One region of the Halomonas sp. THAF5a genome, then DNA from elsewhere that is predicted to be linked to it. Evidence: predicted binding sites of a transcription regulator. Region 1 holds the regulator's gene; the other holds the start of a gene.

Region 1 (7,339 bases):
GCTCTTGGCCGCCCTCAACGGGCGCATCATGAACAAGGCCTGGGGCTTTCTGATCGAGGAGCGTTACCACGACCACAGCTGCCTGATGGTGATGGGCAGCGAGGGGCGTGGCGAGCAGATCCTGAAGACCGACCAGGACAACGGCCTGATCCTCACCGACGACCTCGACTGGCCCGACTGCGCGGCGCAGATGCAGCGCCTCACCGAGACGCTGATCGAGCTGGGCTACCCGCCCTGTCCCGGCGACATCATGGTCTCCAACCCCGAGTGGGTGGGCACCGAGAGCCAGTGGCGCGGGCGCATCGCCCAGTGGGCGGCCAAGCGCGACGGCGAGAGCCTGATGCGCCTGGCGATCCTGCTCGACGCCCACGCGGTGGCCGGCAACGCCGCGCTGCTCGCGCGGCTGCGCGAGGAACTCTTCGAACGCTGCAGCCGCGACGAGATCCTGCTCTCCTACTTCGCCCGCACGGCGCTGCGCTTCTCTACGCCGCTGACCCTGTTCGGGTCGCTGAAGAAGCCCCAGCACGGGGTCGACATCAAGAAGGGCGGCATCTTCCCCATCGTCCACGGCGTGCGCACCCTGGCACTCGAGCGGCGCATCACGGCGACCTCGACCCTGGAGCGGCTCGAGGCGCTGGTCGCCGACGGCCGCCTGGAGGAGCGTTTCGCCGAGGACCTGGGCGAGGCCCTGTCGCTGTTCACCGAGCTGAGGCTTCGCCAGCAGCTGGCCCGCCTCGACGAGCCCGAGGGCCGGGACGAGGCGCCCGACCGGGTGGTGGTGCAGGCGCTCTCCTCCCTCGAGCGAGACCTGCTCCGCGAGGCCCTGCATATCGTCAAGGAGTTCAAGCAGCGGCTGTCCCATCGCTTCCACCTCGAGTACTCCTGACCCGCTCGCCGTTCACCGACCACGACACACGGAGGTTCTATTGATGCTCAGGGCCCTGCGCCGCGCCGCCGATCGACGCCGACAGGCACGCGGCGATCATGGCTGGCTCTTCGCGCCCTATACCGGCGAGGAGCTGGTCGCCATCGACTGCGTGGCCACCGGTCCCGACCCGCGTCGTGCCGAGCTGCTGTCGCTGGCGGCGGTGCGCCTTCGCGGCGACCGGGTGCTGACCAGCGACTCCCTCGACCTGCGGCTGGCGCCGCCCGCCAGCCTGAGTGGTGATTCGATCCGCCTGCACGGCCTGCGCGGCATCGACCTGGCCGAGGGGGCCGGGATCGACGAGGCCCTGTCGCAGTTCCTGGACTTCGCCGGCAACCGCCCGCTGATCGGCTGGCGCCTCGACGACGACCTGACGCTGCTCAACCGCTACCTGCGGCCGCGCTTCGGCTTCGACCTGCCCAACGCCCGCATCGACGTGGCCCAGGCCTACTATCGCCGGCTGCGTCGCCAGCACCCCGAGCTCGCCACCCGGCCGCGCTTCGAGGAGGTGGCCAGGCGAATGGGGGTGCCGGTGATGGGGCGGCACACGGCGCTCGGGGAGGCCGTGACCGCGGCGCTGATCCATCTGCGCCTGACCCGCGATGCGCTCGGGGTAGAGCGCTGCGGCTGATTCCGCGGCACGGGCGGGGCGCGTCGCCAGTCTCGCGGCAGAGTGGTAGGATAGGCGCCCTTTCCGTTCCCCGATTGCCCTGGCAGCGCCCCGACCATGCAAGATGCCGTGACCTTCGATCCCCGTCCCGCCGATGAGGCCGCCCCGGCCGAGCCGTCGACCCCGTCTGCCGAGGCGCCCGACGCCCAGGCCAGGCGCGAGTTCAACAAGCTGCAGAAGCGCCTGCGGCGCCAGGTCGGCAATGCCATCATCGACTTCGACATGATCCGCGAGGGCGACAAGGTGATGGTGTGCCTCTCCGGCGGCAAGGACAGCTACACCATGCTGGAGATTCTCCGGAACCTGCAGCGCAACGCGCCGGTGAACTTCTCGCTGGTGGCGGTGAACCTCGACCAGAAGCAGCCCGGCTTCCCCGAGCACGTGCTGCCCGAGTACCTGGACGGCCTCGGCGTGGACTACCACATCCTCGAGCGCGACACCTACTCGGTGGTCAAGGAGAAGACCCCGGAAGGCAAGACCACCTGTGCGCTCTGCTCGCGGCTGCGCCGCGGCTCGCTGTACGGCTACGCCGAGGAGATCGGGGCCACCAAGATCGCCCTGGGCCACCACCGCGAGGACATCCTCGAGACGCTGTTCCTCAACATGTTCTTCGGCGGCAGCCTCAAGTCGATGCCGCCCAAGCTGCTCTCCGACGACGGCAAGAACATCGTCATCCGCCCGCTGGCCTACTGCCGCGAGGCCGACATCGCCGAATTCTCCGAGCGCATGGCCTTCCCGATCATTCCCTGCAACCTGTGCGGCTCGCAGCCGAATCTGCAGCGCCAGGTGGTCAAGGAGATGCTCGCCGAGTGGGAGGCCAAGCATCCCGGCCGCCTGGAGAGCATGTTCAAGGCGGTGACCAACGTCGCGCCCTCGCAGCTGGCCGACCGCGAGCTGTTCGACTTCGCCGGGCTGGAGGAGAAGCAGGCCAAGATGCGGGCCGATCGCATCGACCTGCACAACGAGTGAGTCGCGCCGAGCGCCCGGCGGCTCAGTAACGGGCGGCAGGTGTCGAGGAAGCCAATGAAAAACCCACGGGATGTCGAGTCCCGTGGGTTTCTTCGTTGATGGCGGATACGCGGCGGTTCAGTCAGCACCCTGCCTGGCGCTGTCAGCGACAGCCCTCCTGCTCTGCGACCTCGAGCAGAGCCTCCAGGTCGAGGATGTTGACCTCGCGGCCGGAGACGGCCACCAGCCCCTGGGTCTGGAAGCGGCTCAGGATGCGACTGACGGTCTCCACCGCGAGCCCCAGGTAGTTGCCGATGTCGGCCCGGGACATGGAGAGCCGGAAGCTGTAGGGCGAGTAGCCGCGGCGGCGGAAGCGGTCGGAGAGGCTGGCGAAGAAGGTCGCCAGGCGCTGGTCGGCGGTCTTGCGTGACAGCAGGCGCATCATGCGGCGGTCGTCGCGCATCTCCTTGCTCATGCTGCGGTAGAGCTGGCCGCGCAGCTCCGGGAGGGATTCGGAGAGGCGGTCGAGGCGATCGAAGGGGATCTCGCAGACCGTGGTGGTCTCCAGCGCCACGACCGTCCCCGGGTAGCGCTCCTCGTCGATGCCGTCGAGGCCCACCAGCTCGCTGGGCAGGTAGAAGTTGGTCAGCTGGTCCTCGCCGCTGCCCTCGGTGGTCACCTGCTTGAGGCTGCCCGAGCGCACCGCGAAGACGCTGGTGAAGGGCGTGCCCTGGCGGAACAGGGGTTCGCCCTTCTTCAATGGCGGCCGGCGACGGATGATGGCATCGAACTGGTCCATGTCCTGCACTTCGAGCGCCAGCGGCAGGCAGAGCGAGCTCAGGCTGCAGGTCTGGCAGCGCGTCTCGTTCATCAGGGCGCGGCGCCTGCCGGTTGCGGGATCGGGCATGCTCTCCTCCATGACGGGTGGCTCGCTGCTCATTATGGGGGATAGTCCCCCACCGGCAAAGGATCCCTTAGGAGGGTGGCGCTTCCGGCTGTGGCGATGGGGCGTCGAGGTAGGCGTCGAAGGTCGCCGCCAGTCGATGGATCATCAGGCGCCCGCTGGGCGTCACGCGCCACCGAGGCCCCTCGCGCACGATCAGTCCCTGCGGCTCGGCACCGGCGAGACGTGCCAGCGGCTCGGCGAGGTGGGCCTCGGCGTCCAGCCCGAAGGCCTCGCCGATGGCCGACAGGTCGAGATGATGATCGCAGGTCAGCTGCTCGATGGCGGCGCCGCGCAGCCGGTCGTCCAGGCTCAGCCGATGGCCGGCGACGGTGGGCAACTCCCCGCGGTCCAGGGCCGCCTCGTACGCCGCGAGGCGCAGCGGGTTGCGCACGTGCAGGGCGTCCAGCCGCGAGACCGCCATGACGCCGAGGCCGACCAGGTCGTCGCGCCGGCGCCCGGCCGCCAGCGCCTGGACCAGGCGGTCGCCACCGCGCACGTAGCGGTCGTGGCCGAGATGCACGTAGCCCGCGGCGGCGAGCCGCTCGATGGCCGCCTGCAGCATCACCCGGACCTCCCGGGGAGCGGGCAGGTCCGCGGACCGGATCTGGCGCTGCCCGGGGAAGCGCTCGGGCGCATGGCGGTAGTGGAACAGCGACAGCCGCGACGGCGCCATGGCGATGACCTGCTCGAGGGTGGCGATGAAGCCGTCGCGGGTCTGGCGAGGCAGGCCGAGGACCAGGTTCAGGTTCACGGAGCCGAAGCCCAGCCGCTCCGCCTCGTCGAGCAGCTGCTCGGTCATGCCGCGCCCCTGCTCGCGGTTGATCGCCCGCTGGACCTCGGGGTCCAGATCGAGCACCTCCAGGCTCAGCCGATTGAAGCCCAGCGCCTCGAGATGGCGCAGGGTGAAGACATCGGCCCCCCGGGGGTCGATCTCGATGAGGTACTCCCGGTCGCGGTCGGCGGCCAGCCGGAAGCGGGCATCCAGCCGGTCGATCAGGTCGCCCATCTGGTCGAGTGTCAGGAAGGTCGGCGTGCCGCCGCCCCACCGCAGGGCGCGGATCTCGCGCCCGGGGTCCAGGTGGCGGCGGATCAACACCATCTCCCGATCGAGGCGGCTGAGGTAGGCCTCGGCCAGCCGGCGGTCCGCGGTGGTGACCGGCCGGCGGGTGCAGTGAAAGCAGGCGTGCTGGCAGAAGGGCAGATGCACGTAGAGCGATAGCGGACGCGCCGCGGCGTTGCTCTGCTCGAGGGCCTGACGATAGGCCTCCGGGCCGATGCCGTCGTCCATCGCCCGGGGCGTGGGGTAGGCGGCATAGGCGGGGGACGGCGAGGCCGCCGCGAAGGGGACGTCGTGACCGGATGCGGCAGGCGCGGGCGCGGGCATGGTCGGCCCTCTGGAGGGAAACATGCCTTCATGCTAGCGAGGCGCCCGTCGCCACGCGTTGAGCTGCGTCAAGCGAAGCCGCGATCGGCGCGGGGTCAGTGCATCGACGCCCCCGGCAGCAGCGTCCACAGCTGCCAGAGGGCGAAGGCGATGATCGAGAGCGCGGCCAGCGTGCGAGTCGCCGGGTGACGGATCAGGGTGCCGAACTGGCGCGCGGCGAGGCCGGTGGCCAGCAGGGCCGGCAGGGTGCCGAGGCCGAAGGCGCCCATCAGGGCCGCGCCCCGCAGGGGGTCGGCGATCGCCAGGCTCCAGGCGAGCATCGAGTAGACCAGGCCGCACGGCAGCCAGCCCCAGACGGCGCCCAGGGCGAAGGCCTGGGGCACCCTCACCACCGGCATCAGCCGCCGCCCCACGGGCTCGAGGTGATGCCAGAGCCGCCTGCCGACCGCCTCGACCCTGAGGAGTCCCTTCCACCAGTCGGCGATGTAGAGCGCCATCAGGATCAGCATCACCGCGGCCAGTGCCTGGAGCCCCAGGCGCGCCTGGGGGCTCAGGGCAATCAGGGTGCCGAGGGCCGCCGCCAGGGCGCCGGCCGCCATGTAGCTTCCGATGCGGCCCAGGTTGTAGCCGAGCAGCAGTCCCGAGAGGCGGGCGGGGCTTCTCATGCTGGGCGGCACGGCGAAGGTCAGGGCGCTCATGATGCCGCCGCACATGCCGATGCAGTGGGCGCCACCGAGCAGGCCGAAGACGAAGGCCGCCGCCAGCGGGGGAAGGTCGAGGCCGGTGGGATCCATCAGTCGCGGCGGCCCTCGCCACGAGGCGCGTCGGCACCAGGATCGGCCCCGGGCTCGGCATCGGACGGGGCGCGCGATGAGCGCGGCCGATCGTTCTCGTCCTCGTCGAAGAGGATGCGGTAGGCGGGGCCCTCGAGGTCCTCGAACTGGTCGTGGCGGACGGCCCAGAAGAAGGCCCAGACCGCCAGTCCCAGCAGGATCAGCGAGAGGGGGATCAGCAGGTAGAGGATGCTCATGCGTTCACCAGCCTGGGGGAGTCGGCGCCGGCGGGGCGCTCGGGTCCGGCGCGGGTCAGGCGCAGGGCGTTGCCGACGACGACCAGCGAGCTCGCCGACATGCCGATGGCGGCGAGCCAGGGGGGCACGAAGCCCATCGCCGCCAGGGGCAGCGCCGAGACGTTGTAGATCAGCGACCAGGCCAGGTTCTGGCGGATGATGCGCCGGGTGGCGCGGCTGGTCGCGACGGCCTCGACGATACGCCCCAGCCGCGGGCCGAGCAAGACGGCGTCGGCGCGGGTGCGGGCGAGGTCGGTGGCGCCGTTCATGGCGATAGCCACGTCGGCCCCGGCCAGCACCGGCACGTCGTTGATGCCGTCGCCGACCATCGCCACCCGCTCGCCGGCGGCCTGCAGCGACCGGAGGCGCGCCAGCTTGTCCTCCGGGGAGGCCGCCGCCTGCCAGGTCGCGAGGCCGAGGCGCCGGGCCATGGCCGCCACCGCCGACTCGGTGTCGCCGGAGAGCAGTTCCACGGCGAGGCCGCGGGCCTCCAGCGCCGCTATGGTCTCCCGGGCATCCTCGCGCAGGCGGTCGTGCAGGCGGAACCAGGCGCGGGGGGCGCCCGCCTCCGCCAGCAGCAGCCACTGCCCCTCGCCCGGCGTCTCGGGACTCGCCTCGGGGGCGGCGAAGGCGGGCGTGCCGAGCCGCCAGCGGCGCCCGTCGATGTGGCCCTCCAGGCCCTGGCCGGGGCGGCTGAGCACCCCGTCGGCGGCGAGGCCGGCCTCGCGGAAGGGGCGGAAGGCGCGGGCGATGGGGTGCTCGGAGTGGGCCTCCAGGGCGGCGGCCAGGGCGCGGGCACGCGCCTCGTCCAGGCCCTCGCCGAGCGGACGGGTCTCCACCAGGCTCATCTCGCCGCTGGTCAGGGTGCCGGTCTTGTCGAAGATCACCCGGTCGAGCTGCGACAGCGCCTCCAGGGCGTCGGCGCGGGTGATCAGCACGCCGCGGCGGTGCAGCCGGCCATGGCCGGCGGTCAGCGCCGTGGGCGTGGCCAGCGCCAGGGCGCAGGGGCAGGTCACCACCAGTACCGAGAGGGTGACCCAGAGGGTGCGCTCGGGGTCGATGAACCACCAGGCGACGGCCACGGCGACGGAGATCAGCAGCACCTGCAGCACGAAGTGGTGGGCCATGCGCGCCGCCAGCTGGGCGATGCGCGGCCGGCTGGCGAAGGCGCGGTCGGTGAGGTCGACGATGCCGGCGACCCGGGCCTCGGCCCCGGTGTGGGTGACGCGCACCGTCAGCGGGCTCTCGATGTTCTGGCTGCCGCCGGTGACGCGGTCGCCGACGCGCCGGGTCACCGGCAGGTATTCGCCGGTGAGCATCGACTCGTCGAGGCTCGATTCGCCGCTCTCGATGATGCCGTCGGCCGGCACGCCGTGGCCGGGCTTGACCAGCACCCG
Region 2 (7,339 bases), 470 kb from region 1:
GCTGCCGAGGCTTGCATACTCCAGGGCGGGGAGCGCCGGCCGGCGGGTGAGGCCCAGGCGATTGGCGGTGAACATGGCGATGACCCGGCCGCCCACCACCACCATCAGCAGGGTGATCGTGAGCACCGCCAGGTAGGCGGCCTGGCGGATCAGCTCGGCCTCGCCGGTGAGCACGCCGAGGTGCATGGCCAGGTTGGCCAGGGTCAACAACCCCAGCGCCGGCAGGAAGATCAGGTTGCGCCAGCGGCGGGCGCGGATCACCAGGCTCGCCATCACCACGGCCACCACCGGCAGGAAGACCAGGTCGACCAGCATCGGCAGCCACGCCGGCATGCCCACCGGGAAGGCCATCAGGCCCCGTGCGGCCAGCCAGAGCGCGACCAGCGCCAGCAGCGGCGCGCCCCGGAGGCTTGGCAGCCCCGTCCAGTTCTGCACCGCGGTGAGCAGGAAACCCGCCACCACCGCGGCGGCGAAGCCGAACAGCATCTCGTGCTGGTGCCAGAACATCAGCCCGCCGACCGGGCGCAGCAGGATGTCGCCGTGCCAGAAGGCCAGCCACACGGTCATCGCCGCCAAGCCATAGAGCGCGGCCAGCAGGAAGAAGGGACGAAAGGCCAGCCTCGTCACCGGCAGGTGCGATAGCGAGGAGGAGCTAACGGAGGAGGTCGAATGCATGGCGCCATACCCGACTGGAACGCTTGGTGATGGCCATTGTGGCCCGGGCTCTCTCCTCCTTCCTTGACTGGCATCAAGAATACTTCTTACGAGAAGAGCCGTTCCTTCCTGTCGCCAGCAACCGGAATCTGGCCGCCGGCGGAGTGGAGGACGAGGAGGTGACTGGCGGTTCCATAAGGCGCTGACCGGGTCGGCGTTTCGGCACCGCCGCAGGCCTGGACATCGAGCGCAGCAAGGCATGACGGCTTGTCCACTCGGTAGATGGTGCCCCCTCAGGGGACAAGGGGCCCCGACGAGGGGCTCAGGAGAGTTCGGGCCAGCCGGGGAGATGGAACTCCTCCTGCAGATGGCGCAGCTCGGGCTGATGCAGCTCGGCAATGCGCCGGGCCAGCTCGCTTCCGCGGGGCAGCAGATGCACCTCGGTGCGCCGCCGGTCGGCACGACTCGTGCGTCGCTCCACCAGGCCCAGCTGCTCGCAGCGATCCACCAGCGCCACCGTGCCGTGGTGTTTCGCCTGGAGCCGCTCAGCCAGCTCTCCCACCGAGGCCCACTCGCTCCCCTCCCCGCCAAGCAGGTGCAGCAGCAGCTGGTACTGCAGCGGCGTCAGGCCGTGTTCGCGGCAGATGTCATCGCTCTGGCGCAGGAAGCAGCGCAGCTGGTAGCGGAAGTGCGAGAGCCGCTGGAAGTCCTGCTTGGTCAAGGCGTCGTCGATCATGGCCGTTCTCGATCCGAAAGAGGGAAGTGGGGCGATCCGGCGGCGTCCGTGTCGCTTGACAGGGAGGGGGCCGGGGCCTAAAAGGTTAAGCAACTATATCATGCCGTGATATTTTATCATGCCCGGACGCGAGGAGCCTCCCATGAACCCCGTGACGATCTTCAAGCTGCCCTTCACCCGCCAGGCCGGCTGGAAGTCGCTTCAACAGCGCCAGACGCCGATTCCCGTGCTGGCCTGGTGTTTGGTGCTACCCATGTCGCTGCTGCCCCCGGTGATGCTCTACTACGCCGGCACCCACTACGGCGACGACTTCGTGATGGGTTTCGCCGACCGGGAGTGGCGCTTCATCACCACCATCCTGTTCCTGGCCGAGCTGCTCACCTTCTTCCTGATGGGCTGGCTGATCCACTCCGTGGTCAACAGCACCCGGGAGCTGTCGATCAGCTATCACGACGCCTACCTGCTGGCCGCCCTGGCGCCGCTGCCGCTCTGGTCCTCGGCCCTCGTCCTGCTGATCCCCAGCCTGCTGCTCGGCGTCCTGGCCGTGCTGACGGCGCTCGGCATCTCCTGTCAGCTGCTCTATCACGGCCTGCAGGCGCTGTGTGGACGCAGCGACAACGACGTCAACACCATGTCGGCCGCCTACACGATCATGGCCGCCGGCGTGCTGGCCTGGGGCCTGCTGATGACCATCGTCTGGGCTTACTGATCCCTGCGACATTTTGCGTCAGCGCCGCGAGATGACGGGGCCAGGCTTTAAGATGTATTTTAAATGCACTTTAAAAGACACCCCTGACCGGAGCCCCGCCATGCTGACCCCAGACCAGGAACGCCTGATCGCCGCCACCGCGCCCACGGTGGCGGAGCATCTCGACGCCATCACCCAGCGCTTCTATCCGCTGATGTTCTCGCGCTACCCCGAGGTGAAGCCGCTGTTCAACGAGGCCCATCAGCGCGACGGCGGACAGCCCCGGGCGCTGGCCGGCGCGGTGCTGGCCTACGTGGGGCTGCGCGAGGATACCCAGCAGGCCAGGGGGGCGCTGGGTACTATCGTCGGCAAGCACGTCGCCCTGGGCATCCGGCCCGATCAGTACCCCATCGTCGGCGAGTGCCTGATGGCCGCCATCGGCGAGGTGCTGGGCGAGGCGGTGACCCCGGAGGTCGCCGGAGCCTGGAGCGCCCTCTACGAGGAGCTCGCCGGCCTGCTCATCGAGCTGGAGGATCACCGCTACCGGGCCTTCGCCGAGCGCCCCGGCGGCTGGCGCGGCACGCGGCGCTTTCGCATCGCCGAGATCCGCCGCGAGAGCGCGGTGATCCGTTCCTTCGTGCTGGAGCCCGAGGACGGCGGCCTGGTGGCCGATCACGCGCCCGGCCAGTTCATCGGCGTGCGGCTGACCATCGACGGCGAGCCGCTCTATCGCCACTACAGCCTCTCGGACGTGCCCAACGGCCGCTCCTACCGGATCTCGATCAAGCGCGAGCCCGAGGGCCGGGCGAGCCGCCACTTCCACGATGCCATGGCGGTGGGTGACACCCTGGAGCTGCTGCCGCCCGCCGGCGAGCTGATCCTGCAGGGTGAGGACGAGCCCCTGCTGCTGGCCTCCGGCGGCGTCGGCCAGACCCCGCTGCTGCCGATGGCGCGCCACGCCCTGGCCGCGGGACGCCGGGTGATCTACCTGCACGCCGCCCTGGACGCCGAGCACCACGCCTTCCGCGACGAGGTGGCGGCGCTGGCCTCCGCGCACCCGCAGCGACTGCATGCCGTGAGCGTCCATGAGCGCGGCGCCGACGCCGACCATATCGGTCGCATCGACCGCGAGCTGCTCGCCGATCTGCTGCCCGAGGGCGCCCGCTGCTACTTCGTTGGCCCCCCGGGCTTCATGACCGCCGTGGATCGGGCACTGGCCGACCTCGGCGTGCCGGCGGAACGTCGCCACTACGAGCACTTCGGCCCCTCCCGCCCCCTCGAGGCCGCCTGACGGCACGTCGGGCCCGGTCATGCCACCCCGACCCCGGGACGGCCTCCCCGCCGGGGGCCGGGGCCGCGTCCAATCCTCTCACCGCGCGAAGGAGTTCCCATGTCCTCTTCCCAACCGCCCCGCCACGGCCCCGCGACCCGGGCCATTCACGCTCAGCGGCAGCGCGACGCCTTCGGCAGCCCGCACATGCCGATCTACGACACCACCACCTTCGCCTACCCCGACACCGCGGCGCTGCGCGAGGTCACCGAGGGGCGCCGACGCGCCCCTCTCTATACCCGCTACGGCCAGAATCCCACGCTCTACGCCCTTGAGGAGACCCTGGCGGCGCTGGAGCAGGCCGAGTCGGCCTGGGCCTTCTGCTCGGGCATGGCCGCCATCAGCGCGCTGCTGCTGACCCACGGCCGGCGCGGCATCGTCTGCCTCGGCGAGGTCTACGGCGGCACCATGAGCCTGCTCGAGCGACATCTGCCGGGCTTGGGCATCGACACGCACTGCCTGCTCGAGGGCCATGACGCCGAGGCGCTGGAGCGATACCTGGTCGCGGGCGCGGGCCTGGTCTATCTGGAGACGCCGACCAACCCCAGGCTCCAGCTGATCGATGTCGCCGCGGTGGCCGAGCAGGCCCACCGTCACGGCGCCCTGGTCGCGGTGGACGGCACCTTCGCCACGCCGATCAACCAGAATCCGCTGGCACTGGGCGCCGACCTGGTGGTGCACAGCGCCACCAAGTACCTGGGGGGCCACGGCGACCTTACCGCCGGCGCCGTGATGGGGAGTGCCGAGGTGCTGTCGCCGATGTGGGCATGGCGCCAGAGCCTGGGCACGGCGCTCTCCCCCCAGACGGCTGCGCTGCTGTCCCGCAGCCTGCGCACCCTGGCGCTGCGCGTTCAGCGCCACAGCGCCTCCGCCCAGACGATCGCCGAGGCGCTAGCGAATCACCCCGCCCTCGCCCGGGTGCTCTACCCGGGCCTTCCGAGCCATCCCGGGCACGCGCTGGCCTGCCGCCAGATGTCGGGGTTCGGCGGCATGCTCGGCATCGAGCTGGCGGGCGGCGGCGAGGCGGCAGCCCGGGTCGCCGACCGGCTGGCGCTGTTCGCGCTGGCGCCCAGCCTCGGCGGCGCCGAGAGCCTGGTGACCCAGCCCTGCACCACCTCCCACGCCGATCTCTCGCCCCGGGAGCGCGCCCGGCGCGGCATCGGCGACAACCTGCTGCGGCTATCGATCGGCCTGGAGGAGGTCGAGGACCTGCTCGCCGACCTGCGCCAGGCGCTGGATCCGGAGCCGGCCGGCTGAGGGCGCCTCGCACCGGGCGCGAGGTCTACCGACTCAGCGGCATCGCCCCCTGGACGTCCGCCCGCGGGGGCCCTGCACGCGCCCAGTCGTGTCAACCCACCAGGGTGTTCACGGAAAGTCCTAGCCGTCGCCGTTTCCCCGGTCGTAGTGGAAGGTCATGAAGACGATGCCCGGGGTCATCACCAGCCGCCAGGCCAGTTCGATGTCGTCGTCGAAGGCCTCGTCGAAGGCGCGCACCGTGTCGATCAGACTCTCGAGCCAGAGGTCGTAGAGCCTCGGAGAAATATCCCGGTGGGCCCGGTCGTGGGTGATCGCCACCTGCTGCAGGTAATAGTCGGTATGGCTCGAGGCGTAGAACGCCAGCAGGTGGTAGAAGGCCTTCTTGAGCATCGCCTGCTGGCGCGCCATGTCGGTATGGCGGAACTTCTCGGCGACCGCGGGCGAGGCGGCGAGGAAGCGGTCGTAGAAGATCGCGAAGAACGCCTGCCCCTCGACCTCGCGGTTCAGCACCCGCACGTAGCTCTCGTCGAAGAGCCGCTCGATGTCCATGGTCACCCCGCACGGTGAACGGGCCTGATCATAGCCTAGGCCAGGCGCGCATGCCCGCCACGGCCGGGAGCCGAACGGTGGACAGGACATGACCTGGATCACGTCGGGGGCGAATGCCCGCCCGAGATGACGCCCGTCAAGGGCGGGGCCGGGCGGGTCGACTAGCATGGCCGGGATTTCATCGAGAGGAGTCGCGCCATGGAGCTCGTCTGCCCCGCCGGCAACCTGCCCGCCCTCAAGCGAGCCGTGAACGAGGGTGCCGATGCCGTCTACTTCGGCTTCCAGAACACCACCAACGCGCGCCAGTTCGCCGGGCTCAACTTCACCGACAAGCGCGCCGGGGAGGGCATCGACTATGCCCACGCCCGGGGAAAGCGGGTGTTCTGCGCCATCAATACCTACCCGCAGCCGGACGGCTGGGCGATGTGGACCCGCGCCGTGGACCAGGCCGCCGAGCTCAGCGTCGACGCTCTGATCCTGGCCGACATGGGGCTGCTCGACTATGCCGCCCGCCGCCACCCGCACCTCGACCGCCACCTCTCGGTGCAGGGCTCGGCGACCAGCCATGAGGCGCTGCGCTTCTACCACGAGCAGTTCGGCATCAAGCGCGCCGTGCTGCCGCGGGTGCTCTCGATCACCCAGGTCCGCGACCTGGCGAAGCAGAGCCCGGTGGAGCTCGAGGTGTTCGCCTTCGGCAGCCTCTGCATCATGGCCGAGGGGCGCTGCTACCTGTCGTCGTATCTCACCGGCGAGTCGCCCAACACCCGCGGCGTCTGCTCGCCGGCGGCCCACGTGCGTTGGGAGGAGACCCCCCGGGGCCGGGAGTCACGCCTCAACGGCGTGCTGATCGACCGCTACGCCGAGGGCGAACGGGCCGGCTACCCGACCCTGTGCAAGGGGCGCTTCGCGGTGGGAGGCGAGACCTACCACGCCATCGAGGAGCCGACCAGTCTCAACACCCTGGAGCTGCTCCCGGAGCTCAAGGAGCTGGGCATCAGCGCGGTGAAGATCGAGGGACGCCAGCGCAGCCCCGCCTACGTCTCGAAGGTCGCCGGCATCTGGCGCCAGGCCCTGGATCGTGTCGAGCGCGCCCCCGGGCACTTCCGCGCCGAGCCCGCCTGGATGGCCGGCCTCGGCGAGCTCTCCGAGGGCGCCACAACCACCCTGGGCGCCTACGAGCGGCGCTGGAAATAGGAGACCTCATGACCGCCACGACCCTGGAAATGAGCCTTGGCCCGGTGCTCTTCTACTGGACCCGCGAGGACTACGCCGCCTTCTACTGCGCCGCCGCCGACTGGCCCGTCGAGACCGTCACCCTGGGCGAGTCGGTCTGCTCCCGGCGCCGCGACATGAAGCTCGACGACTGGCTGGGGATCGGCCGCGAGCTCGCCCAGAACGGCAAGCGGGTGGTGCTGGCGAGCCAGACCCTGATCGAGTCCGAGGCCGACCTGCGCGACCTGCGCAGGCTCTGCGACAATGGCGAGTTCACCGTCGAGGCCAACGACCAGAGCGCGGTGCAGCGTCTCGCCGCTGCCGGCCTGCCCTTCGTCGCCGGGGCCGCGCTGAACCTCTACAACCCGGCCTCGCTGGCCGTGCTGGCCCGCGCCGGCATGCAGGGCTGGCAGGCGCCGGTGGAGATGTCCCGAGACGATCTGACCCGGCTGCTGGCCGACTGTAGCGACAGGGGGCTCGAGCAGCCCTGCGAGGTCGTCGCCTACGGTCACCTGCCGCTGGCCTGGTCGTCACGCTGCTTCACCGCGCGGCGCCACCAGAAGCCCAAGGACCGCTGCCAGTTCGTCTGCCAGAAGTATCCCGAGGGCCTCGCCCTGCGCTCCCAGGAATCCCGGGAGGTGTTCACGCTGAACGGCATCCAGACCCTCTCCGGCGCCTGCCAGGACCTGCGCCACGAGCTGCCGACCATGGCCGAGATGGGCGTGGCGAGCGCCCGGCTGAGTCCCCGCGCCGAGGGCATGGCCGAGGTGGTCGCGGCCTTCGATGCGGCGCGGCGAGGCGCCCTTCCCGCCCCCGACCCGCTGGCGCTGGTGGAGGCCGAGGTCTGCGACGGCTACTGGTACGGCCGCCCGGGCATGGACCACAGCCGCGGCTCGGCCGCGCCCTGAGCGCA

Evidence for each region. The regulator FNR, encoded in region 1, switches genes on or off when oxygen is low (the NO sensors DNR and NnrR bind a similar motif). The targets are predictions, from matches to a motif close to TTGATNTANATCAA.
Region 2: FIU83_RS00815 (peptidase U32 family protein) is a predicted target of FNR. The motif match lies at 5,303-5,316, and genes of this name have one in related genera.

The regions. Positions count from the first base shown of each region.
Region 1 is NZ_CP045417.1:658,607-665,945, forward strand. Features, by position in the region: gene FIU83_RS02950 (putative nucleotidyltransferase substrate binding domain-containing protein) at 1-886, shown strand, start outside; gene FIU83_RS02955 (3'-5' exonuclease) at 930-1,556, shown strand; gene ttcA (tRNA 2-thiocytidine(32) synthetase TtcA) at 1,653-2,564, shown strand; gene fnr (fumarate/nitrate reduction transcriptional regulator Fnr) at 2,707-3,450, opposite strand; gene hemN (oxygen-independent coproporphyrinogen III oxidase) at 3,518-4,873, opposite strand; gene FIU83_RS02975 (sulfite exporter TauE/SafE family protein) at 4,969-5,667, opposite strand; gene ccoS (cbb3-type cytochrome oxidase assembly protein CcoS) at 5,667-5,903, opposite strand; gene FIU83_RS02985 (heavy metal translocating P-type ATPase) at 5,900-7,339, opposite strand, start outside.
Region 2 is NZ_CP045417.1:188,748-196,086, reverse strand. Features, by position in the region: gene FIU83_RS00845 (NnrS family protein) at 1-675, opposite strand, end outside; gene FIU83_RS00840 (MarR family winged helix-turn-helix transcriptional regulator) at 977-1,390, opposite strand; gene FIU83_RS00835 (YIP1 family protein) at 1,533-2,099, shown strand; gene FIU83_RS00830 (globin domain-containing protein) at 2,200-3,369, shown strand; gene FIU83_RS00825 (PLP-dependent aspartate aminotransferase family protein) at 3,469-4,665, shown strand; gene FIU83_RS00820 (globin) at 4,786-5,214, opposite strand; gene FIU83_RS00815 (peptidase U32 family protein) at 5,413-6,408, shown strand; gene FIU83_RS00810 (U32 family peptidase) at 6,417-7,334, shown strand.